DNA from 3 places in the Streptomyces deserti genome. Region 3 is predicted to be linked to each of the others. Evidence: riboswitches for the same ligand, from Rfam matches in the RefSeq annotation. Region 3 holds a riboswitch; each other region holds the start of a gene.
The links. Region 3 has a riboswitch for cobalamin ahead of ACYVMZ_RS30780 (cobalamin biosynthesis protein). Riboswitches for the same ligand answer to the same signal wherever they lie in the genome.
Positions count from the first base shown of each region.

Region 1: it holds a riboswitch for cobalamin, as region 3 does, so the genes downstream of both, ACYVMZ_RS08335 (ABC transporter substrate-binding protein) here and ACYVMZ_RS30780 (cobalamin biosynthesis protein) in region 3, are expected to answer to the same signal.
Region 2: it holds a riboswitch for cobalamin, as region 3 does, so the genes downstream of both, ACYVMZ_RS28400 (CbtB domain-containing protein) here and ACYVMZ_RS30780 (cobalamin biosynthesis protein) in region 3, are expected to answer to the same signal.

Region 1 covers NZ_BAAGRZ010000003.1:18,719-22,747, reverse strand. The annotation lists gene ACYVMZ_RS08340 (FecCD family ABC transporter permease) at 1-536, opposite strand, end outside; gene ACYVMZ_RS08335 (ABC transporter substrate-binding protein) at 533-1,549, opposite strand; cobalamin riboswitch at 1,618-1,804, opposite strand; gene ACYVMZ_RS08330 (CoA-binding protein) at 1,890-2,297, shown strand; gene ACYVMZ_RS08325 (APC family permease) at 2,480-4,029, shown strand, end outside.
Region 2 covers NZ_BAAGRZ010000022.1:26,457-30,485, forward strand. The annotation lists gene ACYVMZ_RS28390 (acyl-CoA dehydrogenase family protein) at 1-1,059, opposite strand, end outside; gene ACYVMZ_RS28395 (CbtA family protein) at 1,229-1,990, opposite strand; gene ACYVMZ_RS28400 (CbtB domain-containing protein) at 2,016-2,243, opposite strand; cobalamin riboswitch at 2,278-2,427, opposite strand; gene ACYVMZ_RS28405 (histidine phosphatase family protein) at 2,528-3,097, shown strand; gene ACYVMZ_RS28410 (ferredoxin) at 3,347-3,745, opposite strand; gene ACYVMZ_RS28415 (ChaB family protein) at 3,848-4,029, shown strand, end outside.
Region 3 covers NZ_BAAGRZ010000026.1:61,025-65,053, reverse strand. The annotation lists gene ACYVMZ_RS30785 (cobyric acid synthase) at 1-761, opposite strand, end outside; gene ACYVMZ_RS30780 (cobalamin biosynthesis protein) at 758-1,699, opposite strand; cobalamin riboswitch at 1,801-1,939, opposite strand; gene ACYVMZ_RS30775 (hypothetical protein) at 2,218-2,439, opposite strand; gene ACYVMZ_RS30770 (inorganic phosphate transporter) at 2,483-3,751, opposite strand.

The DNA of each region.
Region 1 (4,029 bases), on a different contig from region 3:
GTCTCGGCGTCGGCGGCGGTCATCACGACGAAGGAGGTGAGCGCGGAGAACAGCTGCATGGCGGCGACACCCGCCAGCACCACCCGGTCGGTGGTGCCGCCGAGGGTGTGGCTGAGCAGCAGGACCAGCGCGAAGGAGACCAGCGCGCCCAGGAACGCCCCCGCGGGCACCGAGACGGCCCCGCCGCCCACGCCCAGCACGACCACGACGACCGCACCCGTCGACGCGCCCGACGACACACCCAGCACGAACGGGTCGGCGAGCGGGTTGCGCAGCAGCGACTGCAGCACCACGCCGCACACGGCGAGCCCGGCCCCGCACACGGCCGCGAGGAGGGTGCGCGGCAGCCGCAGCTGCCATACGATGCCGTCCCTGATCGGCGTCAACTCCGAAGCGCCCAGGCCGAGATGGGCGACGACGGTCGACCACACCTCCCCGACCCCGATGTCCGCCGGACCGATGGTGATGGCGACGGCGAGGGAGGTGGCCAGGAGCAGAGCCCCGGCCGCACCGAGCGCCACCCCGCGCACGGTCACTTCACGAGCCCGAACTCACGTAGTCCCGCGGCCACGTGCTCCACGCCCTGGACCGTGCGGATCGTCGGGTTCATGGCCTGCCCGCTCAGCAGCACGTACCGCTTGTGCCGGACGGCGTCCATGTTCCTCGTCACGGGGTCGGACTCCAGGAAGGCGATCTTCTTCGCCGCCGACTCGGCGGTCTGCGACTTGCGGGTCAGGTCACCGATCACGAGCACGTCGGGGTTGCGGTCGGCGACCGTCTCCCAGTTGATCTGCGGCCATTCCTCGCGGGTGTCGTCGAAGACGTTCTTCGCGCCCAGGGCGCGGGTGATGACGCCGGGCGCCCCGCAGCAGCCGGCCATGTAGGGCGACTCGGAGTTGGCGAACCAGTACAGGAGGGTCACGTCCGAGGCGTCGATGCCCGCCGTGGCCTTCGCCATGCGCCGCTCCAGGGAGGCGACGAGCTTCTCGCCGCGCTCCTCCACCCCGAACACGGCGGCGAGGTCGCGGACTTCGCCGTACACGGTGTCGATGTCCAGGGCTTCGTCACGCGCCCCGTCGCCGTCACCGGTGTTGTCCTTGCCCGCGCAGTCGGACGGCGAGACGTACGTCGGCACGCCCAGCTTCTCGAACTGCTCCCGCGTGGCCACACCGCCCTTGCCCAGGGTGGAGACGAACGACGCGGCGACGAAGTCGGGGTCGGCGTCCAGGACCCGTTCGAAGGAGGGGTTGTCGTCGGCGAGGCGCGGCACGCGCGCGTTCGCCTTCTGAAGTCCCTTCAGCACGGGGTCGGTCCAGGTGGCCGTCCCCGCCAGGCGGTCGGCGAGGCCGAGGGAGAGCAGGATCTCGGTGGTGCCCTGGTTGAGGGAGACGGCGCGTTCCGGGGGCGCGTCGACGCGTACGGTGCGGCCGCAGTTGTCGAGGGTGACGGCGGCCTTCGTACCGGCGGCGGTGGTGTCGCCGCAGCCGGTCAGGAGCAGGGAGCCGGCCGCGAGCAGGGCGGCGGCGCGGGCGGGTCGCGCGAGGGGCACGGAATCGTCCTAGGTCGTCGAGGGCTCGAACGCGGAGCCCGGTCGTACGGTGCTCCCCCGCCGTGCGTCGGCCGCGGGGGCTGCCAGCAGGTCTTCGGACTCGGGTTCCTCCGGAGGGGGCGCCTTCCCGGAGGACTGTCGTCCTCCAGTGGCCGAGGCCCCGCCCGTCCCCCTCACCGCTGCGCGTCAGTTCCGGATTCACACCGGATTCCCTGACCCACGTACATGGGTTCGACTGGCCTCGGCAAGCTATCACGGCGGGCGCGGGGAATCACCGGGCCCCGTGCGTCGTTGTCCGGACGACAGCTCTTCCCCATGTCCCATCCCGAGGAGGCCGACGGTGTACGGCGACGAGGCAACGGTCCGCAAGATCCTCACCGGGCTCGGCGACACCTGGGCCGTGGTGGGCCTGTCGTCGAACCAGCGGCGCGCGGCGTACGGCGTCGCCGATGTGCTGCAGCGCTACGGCAAGCGCATCGTGCCCGTGCACCCCAGGGCGGAGACGGTGCACGGCGAGCGGGGATACGCCTCGCTCGCGGACATTCCCTTCGAGGTGGACGTGGTCGACGTGTTCGTGAACAGCGACCTGGCCGGGAAGGTCGCGGACGAGGCGGTCGCGAAGGGCGCCAAGGCGGTGTGGTTCCAGCTCGGTGTCATCGACGAGGCCGCGTACGAACGGACGCGCGCGGCAGGACTGGAGATGGTGATGGACCGCTGCCCGGCGATCGAGATCCCGCGGCTGGGCTGAGGCCTGGGACTTAACGACTCCCTCATTGCCGTGTACAGGAATCCTGAAGCCCTTTCCAGGAAATCCCCGCATCCGGTCAAATGCACGGCAACGGCCTTCTGCCTGCCGGCAATTCATTCCTAATCTGACGGCCTCTTGCTCACTGAACGCTTTTGTTCATTTCATGAGGGGCCCCTGTGGAAATGGTAAGCGTCGACCAGGCAGTGGCGGGGGCGAAAGGGAGGCCGGGCGGGCTGCGACGGGACGTCGGGCTGATCGGGCTCATGTGGGCCTCGGTCGGTTCCATCATCGGGTCGGGCTGGTTGTACGGCGCCGAGAAGGCGGTCGTGGCGGCCGGTCCGGCGGCGATCCTGTCGTGGGTGATCGGCGCGGTGGCGATCGTGCTGCTGGCGCTGGTGCACGCGGAACTCGGCGGCATGTTCCCGGTCGCGGGCGGCACGGCCCGCTATCCGCACTACGCGTTCGGCGGCCTGGCCGGCATGTCCTTCGGCTGGTTCTCCTGGCTGCAGGCGGCGACCGTGGCGCCGATCGAGGTCGAGGCGATGATCGGCTACGCCGGGCACTGGCACTGGGCGCAGGGCTTCCAGCACGCCGAGGACGGCACGCTGACGATGAGCGGGTTCGTCGTGGCCGTCGTCCTGATGGCCGTGTTCGTCGTGATCAACTTCCTCGGCGTGCGGGTGCTGGCGCACACCAACAGCGCGGCCACCTGGTGGAAGGTGGCCGTGCCCCTCGCGGCGATCTTCATCATCGCGGCGGGCAACTTCCACCCGGGCAACTTCACCGAGCACGGATTCGCTCCGTTCGGCGCCAAGGGCGTGCTGACCGCCATCAGTTCCAGCGGCATCATCTTCGCCCTGCTGGGCTTCGAGCAGGCCATCCAGCTGGCGGGCGAGAGCCGCGACCCGAGGCGGGACCTGCCGCGCGCGACCCTCGGCTCGGTCGCCATCGGCGCGGTCGTCTACGTCCTGCTCCAGATCGTGTTCATCGCCGCGCTCCCGCTGAGCTCCTTCGCGCACGGCTGGGCGAAGCTGGAGTACCCCGGGAGCAGCGGTCCCTGGGCGGGCCTGGCGACGCTGCTCGGCCTCGGCTGGCTGGGCGTGGTGCTGTACCTGGACGCGGTGGTCTCCCCCGGCGGCACCGGCCTGATCTACACCACCGCCACCTCCCGCGTCTCCTACGGCCTGGCCAGGAACGGCTACGCGCCGAAGGTCTTCACCCGCACCGACGCGCGCGGAGTGCCCTGGTTCGGGCTGATCGTCGCCTTCGTGACCGGCGTGGTCTGCTTCCTGCCCTTCCCGAGCTGGCAGCAGCTGGTCGGCTTCATCACCTCGGCGAGCGTCCTGATGTACGCGGGCGCCCCGCTGGCGTACGGCGTCTTCGCCGACCGGCTGCCGCACCACGAGCGCCCCTACCGCCTGCCCGGCGGCACGGTGATCGCGCCCCTGTCGTTCGTGGTCGCCAACCTCATCATCTACTGGTCCGGCTGGGACACCCTGTGGCGGCTGGGCGTGGCGATCGTCCTCGGCTACGTACTGCTCGGCGGATACGCCTGGTACGCCGTCCGCCGCCGCCTGCCGAACGCGCCCCGGCTCGACTTCAAGGCCGCCCAGTGGCTGCCCGCCTACCTGCTGGGCATGGGCGTCATCTCCTGGCAGGGCGGCTTCGGCGGCCAGGGCCACATCGGCCTGTGGTGGGACATCCTGGTCGTCGCCGTCTTCTCCCTGGCCGT
Region 2 (4,029 bases), on a different contig from region 3:
GTGCAGGACCGCCCCGGCCGAGCCCTCCTTGAGCGCGCCCGGGGCGGCGACGATCTCCATGAGCCAGGCGTAGGCGTCGCGCCGGGCCTCCGAGCCGTACACCTTGACGGCGGAGGCGTCCTGCGGGGTGAGGGTGCCGTCCTGGACGGCGGCGACCATCCGCCAGTTGAGGAGTTTCAGTGCGTCGAGCCGGGCGTGGGTCTGGGCGAGGCGGCGGCGTACCCAGGGCAGGTCGGCGACGCGGCGGCCGTCGGCGAGCTTGGTCTCCATGGCCCAGCGCTGCACGTCGTGCAGGGCGCGGATCGCCATGGTGCCGTGGGCAGCGAGGGTGACGCGTTCGTGGTTGAGCTGGTTGGTGATCAGCCGCCAGCCCTGGTTCTCGGCGCCGACCCGGTGGGTGACGGGGACGCGGACGTTCTCGTAGTAACTGGCCGTGGTGTCGTGTCCGGCGAGGGTGCGGATGACGGTGCACGAGTAGCCGGGGTCCGTGGTCGGCACCAGCAGCAGGGTGATGCCCTTGTGCGGCGGGGCGTCCGGATCCGTACGCACGGCCAGCCACACCCAGTCGGCGGTGTCGCCGTTGGTGGTCCAGATCTTCTGGCCGTTGACGACATACGTGTCACCGTCCCGCACCGCGCGCGTCCGCAGGGACGCCAAGTCCGTGCCCGCGTCGGGCTCGCTGTAGCCGATGGCGAAGTCGATCTCTCCGGAGAGGATCCTCGGCAGGAAGTACGCCCTCTGCTCCTCGGTGCCGTACCGCATGATCGTCGGGCCGACGGTGTTGAGCGCCATCAGCGGCAGCGGTACGCCGGCCTGGGCGGCCTCGTCGAAGAAGATGAACTGTTCCATCGCGGTCAGGCCGCGTCCGCCGTACTCCTTCGGCCAGCCCACGCCGAGCCAGCCGTCCGCGCCGAGCCGCCGGATGGTCTCGCGGTAGAACCGCTTCTGGGCGGCCGGGTCAAAGTGCCGGGCGGAGGCGCCGGTCGGGACCAACTCGGTGAAGTAGGCGCGCAGTTCGGTCCGCAGCCGCTGCTGCTCGGGCGTGTAGTCGAGATGCACGGCGCCTCCAGGCTCCCAAGGCCGGTCCTGACGGCGCACACCGTAGAACGTGTTTCAGAAATTGGGAATGGCGCGGCAGGGGAAAGCACCTACGGGTCGCGGCGACAGGGAACAGGGCCCCCGGGATGCCGGGGGCCCTGTCGGTGGGATGTCGGGCGGGGTGAACAGGTCAGTGCGGCACGGGAGTCGGCCGCGCGGCGGTGGGCTGGTGCGTGGTGGGCCGGGGGGCGAGCACCCGTTCCGCCAGGGCCCCGAAGATCAGCCCGAAGGCGGTCCACAGGGTCACCTGGACGGTCAGCGCCGCCAGGCGGAACTGCCACAGCAGGGTGGCGGGGAACTCCTTGGGGACGTTGTCGTAGGAGGGCAGGAAGGCGTACGCGAGACCGACGACGAGGACGAAGAACGCCCCGGCGGCGCTCGTGGCGTTCCAGTTGCCCAGGCGCGGCGCGAGGCGCTTGCCCAGGATCACGGTGGCCACGGCCAGCAGCACGCTCAGCACCACCATCAGGGAGTACAGGGCGGTGCGCTGGTCGAGGGTGTCGGGGTCGCCGACGGCCGGCGGGTTGGCCGGGTACTTCAGGAACGGCACGACGTACACGGTGAGCAGGCCGGCCACCGCGAGGAGCAGCGCGCTCGCGCGCGGCCCGAAGCGGCCGATCCGGCCGAGCGCGACGCAGTACGCGAGGGCGGCGATGCCGCCGAAGGCGACGCCGTAGACGAGGACACCGGTGGACAGGCCCGCGGTGGACTGCATCGTGCGGCTGACGATCTCCTCCCCGCCGTGCTCGTGGGCGTGCGCCTCCTCGAAGGCGATCGCCGCGTCGACGCGGGGTTCGCCGAGGAAGTAGGCGACGACGAGGGCGAGCAGCCCGGCGGCGAGACCCGCGAGCATGCCGCGCACCAGAAGGGTGCGGACGGTTGTCGAGTTCATGAGCTCGTACGTTCCTCCCCCGCCGTCAGTGGCAGGGGAAGCCGAGCAGGTGGCGGGCGTCGTGCACCCACTCGTGCACGTCCTCCCCGGCCAGCACGGATGTGGCGCCCTGCTCGGCGCCGACGAAGTAGAGCAGGACCAGCATCAGGATGCCGAAGAAGACCGCCCAGGGGGCGATCGCGCCGAGCGGCAGCTTGGCGGGGGCGGTAGTGGTGGCGGGGGTGGTGGCCGGTTGGGCGGCGGACTGCGCCATGGCAGAACCTCCTGGGAAACTCGCGTCCCGAATCGGTGGTGCACGAACGACGGCAGGGGGTCTGACTCACCGGGCCCGCACTCGCGTGCGTGCCCGGCATACAGTGGCGCGACCGTGCCGGAGTCCCACCGGCTTCCGCCGTGCCGTCGTGAATGTCGACGAGACCGTACCGCGTCGTGCGGATCCGGCCAAGGGCGCGCGGAAGGCCGCGAGCGCCCCTCGGAGTGGGATACATGCCGTCAAGTGGCGGACGAGTAAAGGATGTTGAGCGCAGGAGTGGACGGATGACCAGCCGAGTGATGTTGATCTCACCCGCGATCACCGCGGCCCTGCGGGAGGCCCGCTTCGACGACGGCTGTCCCCTCGACGCGTCCGGGCTGCGACACGCCCGTACGGCCGCCGGCTCGCTTCCGGCGGCCCGGCAGGCCTGGGCCTCCCCCACCGTGCGCTGCCGGGAGACGGCCGACGCCCTCGGCCTCGACGCCGTCGCCGTCCCGGAGCTGGCGGGACTGGATGCCGGACGGTGGCGGGGGGCGACCCTGGCGGAGGTGGGCGCGCGCGAGCCGGAGGCCCTCGCCCGGTGGCTGACGGACCCCGGCGCGGCACCGCACGGCGGAGAGTCGGTACGCGCACTCTGCGACCGGGTCGCGGCCTGGCTGGAGACAGCCGCCGCGGTGGCGGGCCGGACCGTGGCCGTGGTCGAGCCGGAGGTCGTACGGGCCGTGGTGGTACAGGTGCTCGGGGCCCCGGAGACCGCGTTCTGGCGCACGGACGTCCCACCGCTGACGGCGGTGGAGGTCAGCGGCCGGTCGGGCCGCTGGAACGTACGGTTGGGGCAGCCGCTCGAGGTGTAGCACAACGGCCCATCGCCGTACGCGCCCCCCGCGAGGCTCGGCAAGCGCCACGAACCGAGCACCGGATCCGACGCCGCCCGCTCATCGGCCGAAGGCCGCCAGTGATCGGCGCGGCGGCGTACGCCGGGCAGCCGGCCGACCACCACCCCGTCGGCCGCCCTCGCCCCCGCCCCCGCTCGCCGCAGGCGTCAGTCGTTCACGCCTCCCACGGTGTGCACCCGCACCGCCGGTCGCGGAGCACGCCGCTCGTCAGTTCAAGGTCGCGAGGAAGTCCGTGCAAGCCCGGGCGCACGCCCGGCACGCACTCGCCGTCTCCTCCGCGCCCGGGTGCGCGTCGAAGACGTGCGCGCTCTCCAGGCACACCGTCCTGCACCACTCCACCTGCATGCGGATGGCGCTCTCGTCCACCTGGTTCTGTTCGGACAGCACACGGCAGGTCGCGTCGCACACCTCCGCGCACATGATGCCCTTGCGTCGTACGAGTTCCTGGTTCTCGGTTCCGTCGGGATCCACGAGGCTCGCGCGCAGCGCACACGCCCGCGCGCACTCCGTGCACGCCTGAGCGCAGGCGAAGCGGTCCTCCAGGAACCGGAACAGCTCCTGCTGCGATGTCGTCGAAGTCACACCGCGCGGGTAGCCCCCGTCCATGCCGTCAAACCCCGTGCTCGCAAGGGTTCCGCCCGGTTTTTCCGGGCCCCCTGCCGGGCACTCGTCCGGCCCCGGAAGCGACGACGGACGGAGGTGGGTGAGATGCCCGGACGACAGGAGCTTCCGTCGACCCTGGAGCGCTCCTCGAAGGACGCCCAGCGCACCTGGATCAAGGCGCACGACTCGGCCGTGGAGCAGTACGGCGAGGGCGAGCGCGCGCATCGCGTGGCCTACGGCGCGCTGAAGCACATGTACGAGAAGGTCGGCGACCACTGGGAGCGCAA
Region 3 (4,029 bases):
GGCGCGACGACGGACTCGCGCACGGCCCCCCGCAAGGACACCGCCATCCCGTCCTCCTCGTCGATGCCGAGGCCGTGCCGGAAGGGCAGCACCCCGTACGTACGCCGCCCGGTGAGGTCGTGCAGCATGTCGAGCCCGGGCTCCAGGAGGCTGACGTCTCCGCGGAACTTGTTGACGAGGAACCCGGCGACGAACTCCTGGTCCTCGCGTGAGAGCAGGGCGACGGTCCCGAAGAAGGAGGCGAAGACGCCGCCCCGGTCGATGTCCCCGACGACGAGCACGGGAAGCCGCGCGTGGCGCGCGATCCCCATGTTCACGATGTCGGTCCGCCGCAGATTGATCTCGGCGGGACTCCCGGCCCCCTCACAGATCACCGCGTCATACGTGCCCCGCAACTGCTCCAGGCAGTCCAGCACGGTCCCGAGCAGCGCCTGCTGCCGCCCTCCGTGATACCCACGCGCGCTCAACTCGCCCACCGGCTTGCCCAGCAGCACGACCTGACTGCTCTGCTCGCCACCCGGCTTGAGCAGCACGGGATTCATCAACGCGGTCGGCTCTGTACGACAGGCCTGCGCCTGCATGGCCTGCGCCCGCCCGATCTCGGCGCCCTCACGGGTCACAAAGGAATTGAGCGACATGTTCTGCGCCTTGAACGGCGCGACCTTGACGCCTTGCCGCACCAACCAGCGGCAGATCCCGGCGGTGACGACGCTCTTGCCCGCGTCGGAGGTGGTGCCTGCGACGAGAAGACCACCGTTCACGACGTACGCCCTTTCCCGAGAAGCCGCCCTGCCGCACACACGCCGAGCGCGAGCCAGCTCACCCGCCGGGAGAGCCGTACGGCCCGCTCGATGTCGGACGCGCACACGGCCCGCCCGTCCCCGTTGAGCACGGGCCGGTGCTCGACGCGCCCGCCGTAGGACAGCGTCCCGCCGAGCCGCACCCCGAGCGCACCCGCGAAAGACGCCTCCACGGGCCCCGCGTTGGGACTCGGATGCTTCGAGGCGTCGGCACGCCAGGCCCGCACGGCGCCCCGCGGATCCGGCCCCGTCACCGCCGCGAGGACAGCGGTGAGGCGCGCCCCCGGCCACCCCGCGAGGTCGTCGAGCCGCGCGGAGGCCCACCCGTAGCGCCGGTACCGGGGCGACCTGTGCCCCACCATGGCGTCGAGGGTGTTCACGGCCCGGAACCCGACCAGCCCGGGCACACCCCCGACGGCCCCCCACACGAGCGCCCCCACCACCGCGTCGGAGGTGTTCTCGGCGACGGACTCGACCACGGCCCGCGCGATCCCGTCGGCGTCGAGCGCCTGCGGATCCCGCCCGCACAGATGCGGCAGACGGGCACGGGCGGCCTCGACGTCTCCGGCGTCCAGGGCACTGCCGATGGCCCGGGCCTCACGGACCAGGGAGGTCCCCCCGACGACGGCCCAGGTGGCGACACCGGTCAGCGCGACGGAGGCGGCCGGGGAGCGGCGTACGGCACGCGCGGCCAGCCCTCCTAGGGCGGCGGCCCCGCCGACGCACACGGCGGTGTGCAGCGCACCCCACCCGCGGTGGTCCCGCCACAACACCCGTTCCACGGCACCGGCGGCCCGCCCGAACACGGCGACCGGATGCCCGCGGCGCGGATCACCGAGGAGCAGGTCACCGAGGAGACCGGCGGCGGCGCCGTACGCGAAGACGCGCTCGGCACCCATGGGCTCAGCCCGCGTAAGGGTGGGGCAGGGCTCGGAAGGGGCGACTCAAACGGCAGGCGCGCATGGCGATATGTCCTCACTCAGGGTGTCCACGCCCTGGTTCGACGAGACCGGCGGTGAGAGTTCCTGGCTCCCGGGGCTGTGCACCCCGGTGACAGTGGCGGGACCGCGCCGGACTTCCACCGGCTTCCTCTCCTGCCGCCGTACTGGCTCCGGCAGTCCACCATGGCCCGCGAACAGCCGTCAACTTGCCGTTGACCTGCGGCGGGGGAGTGTGCTCAGGCCCACACCCCCGAATGCGCTCCCTCTCGGGCCGCTCGCGCCCGGCGCGTTTCACTCACACGAGGTGACTACGCGGCATCGCCTTGCGGCCACGGTCCGTGACGCCTGCAACCGCGATGCTGCCCCCACCCGTACGGGACGTATGGGAATCCCACCTACGGCAGACAAAGACCCGCCCTGCCCGGACCACCGATGAGGCGGTTCCCGGGCAGGGCGGGCGGTAGAGCTCGTTGGCCTCAGGCCACGATCAGATAGATCCCGTATCCCACGGCCGCAGCACACGCCGCGAAGCACGCGTACGCCCCGGCGACCGCGAGCGACGCGCCCCCGCCCTGCGCCACAGCCCGCTCCCGCCGCGACAGCCCCGTGATGCCGAGGGTGAACAGGCCCACCAGGGCCACGGTGACCACGAGGCTGACACCGAAGACGGAGCCGAGGGCCGCCCAGTCGATCTTCATGCTGATACTTCTCTTTCTTCGGATCCGGCCGGGTGCGGCGGGCTCAGACGGTGGTCGTGGCCGACGAGGCCTTCGAGTCGGTGGACGAGGACTGGCCCGGGATCGTGGCCGTGAGGTCCTCGGTCACCGCGCCCGCCACCGGAGGCGGCGCCACCGCGGCCATCGCCGCGGTCACCACACCGGTCGGCTCCTCGTCGACATCGCTGGCGTCGTCGACGTCGTTGACGTTCGTGTGGTCGACGACCTCCCGGCGGGAGATCTTCCAGATCGCCGCGCTGGAGGCGACCAGGAAGACGGCCACCACGCCCGTGCCCCACGCGCCGAAGCCGGTCACGTACTCCGCCAGCGCACCGACCAGGCCGGCGGCCGGCAGGGTCAGGCCCCAGGCGACGAACATCCGCGTGGCGGTCGACCAGCGGACGACCCCGTGCTTGCGGCCCAGGCCCGCGCCCATCACCGCGCCGGAGACGGAGTGCGTGGTGGAGAGGGAGAAACCGAGGTGGGAGGAGGCCAGGATGACCGTCGCGGCGCTGGTCTGGGCGGCGAAGCCCTGCTGGGGCTGGAGGTCGGTCAGGCCCTTGCCCATGGTGCGGATGATGCGCCAGCCGCCGAGGTACGTGCCCAGCGCGATGGCGATGCCCGCGGAGAGGATGACCCACTGGGGCGGGTCGGAGTCGGGGGCGACGGCGCCGCCGGCGACCAGGGCCAGGGTGATGACGCCCATGGTCTTCTGCGCGTCGTTGGTGCCGTGGGCCAGCGAGACCAGGCCCGCGGAGGCGATCTGGCCGGCGCGGTAGCCCTTCTCGGACGCCTTGCCGTCGGCCTTCCTGCCGAGCGAGTACGTCAGCCGGGTCGCCAGCATCGCGGCCATGCCCGCGACGAGCGGGGCGGCGATCGCCGGGATCAGCACCTTGGTGACCAGCACGTCACCGTGGACCGCTCCGACGCCCGCCGAGGCGATCGTGGCGCCGATCAGACCGCCCATGAGGGCGTGCGAGGAACTGGACGGAAGCCCGACCAGCCAGGTCAGCAGGTTCCAGAGGATCGCGCCGACCAGGGCGGCGAAGATGACCTCGGGACGGATGCCGGTCTCGTCGACGAGACCCTTGGAGATGGTGTTGGCGACCTCCACGGACAGGAAGGCGCCGACCAGGTTGAGGACGGCGGACATGGCCACCGCGACCTTGGGCCTCATGGCGCCCGTGGAAATGGTCGTGGCCATCGCGTTCGCGGTGTCGTGGAAACCGTTCGTGAAATCGAACGCGAGTGCGGTTACCACCACAATCGCGAGGATCAGCGAGAAGCTTTCCATTTACCCAGGCAATCGTTCGAGGTCATTGGCTGGATGAACGTAGGTAACCAGGGTGAACGGAAGATGAACTGGGAGAGGCTTCCGAGTGTCTGCAAGAGGGGTCGTCGTTCCGTCGCGGACCGGCGGCCCCGGCGCCGCAACGGCTACGCGGCCTTGGCGAACTTCTTCAGCCGATCGAGGGACCCGTAAAAGAGATTTTGGTCACCCGGAAGGGTGTCGCTGCCGCCGTAATGCCAGATGGTCCAGGCCGGCCACCCGGCAGGCAGCGCTCCCGGACG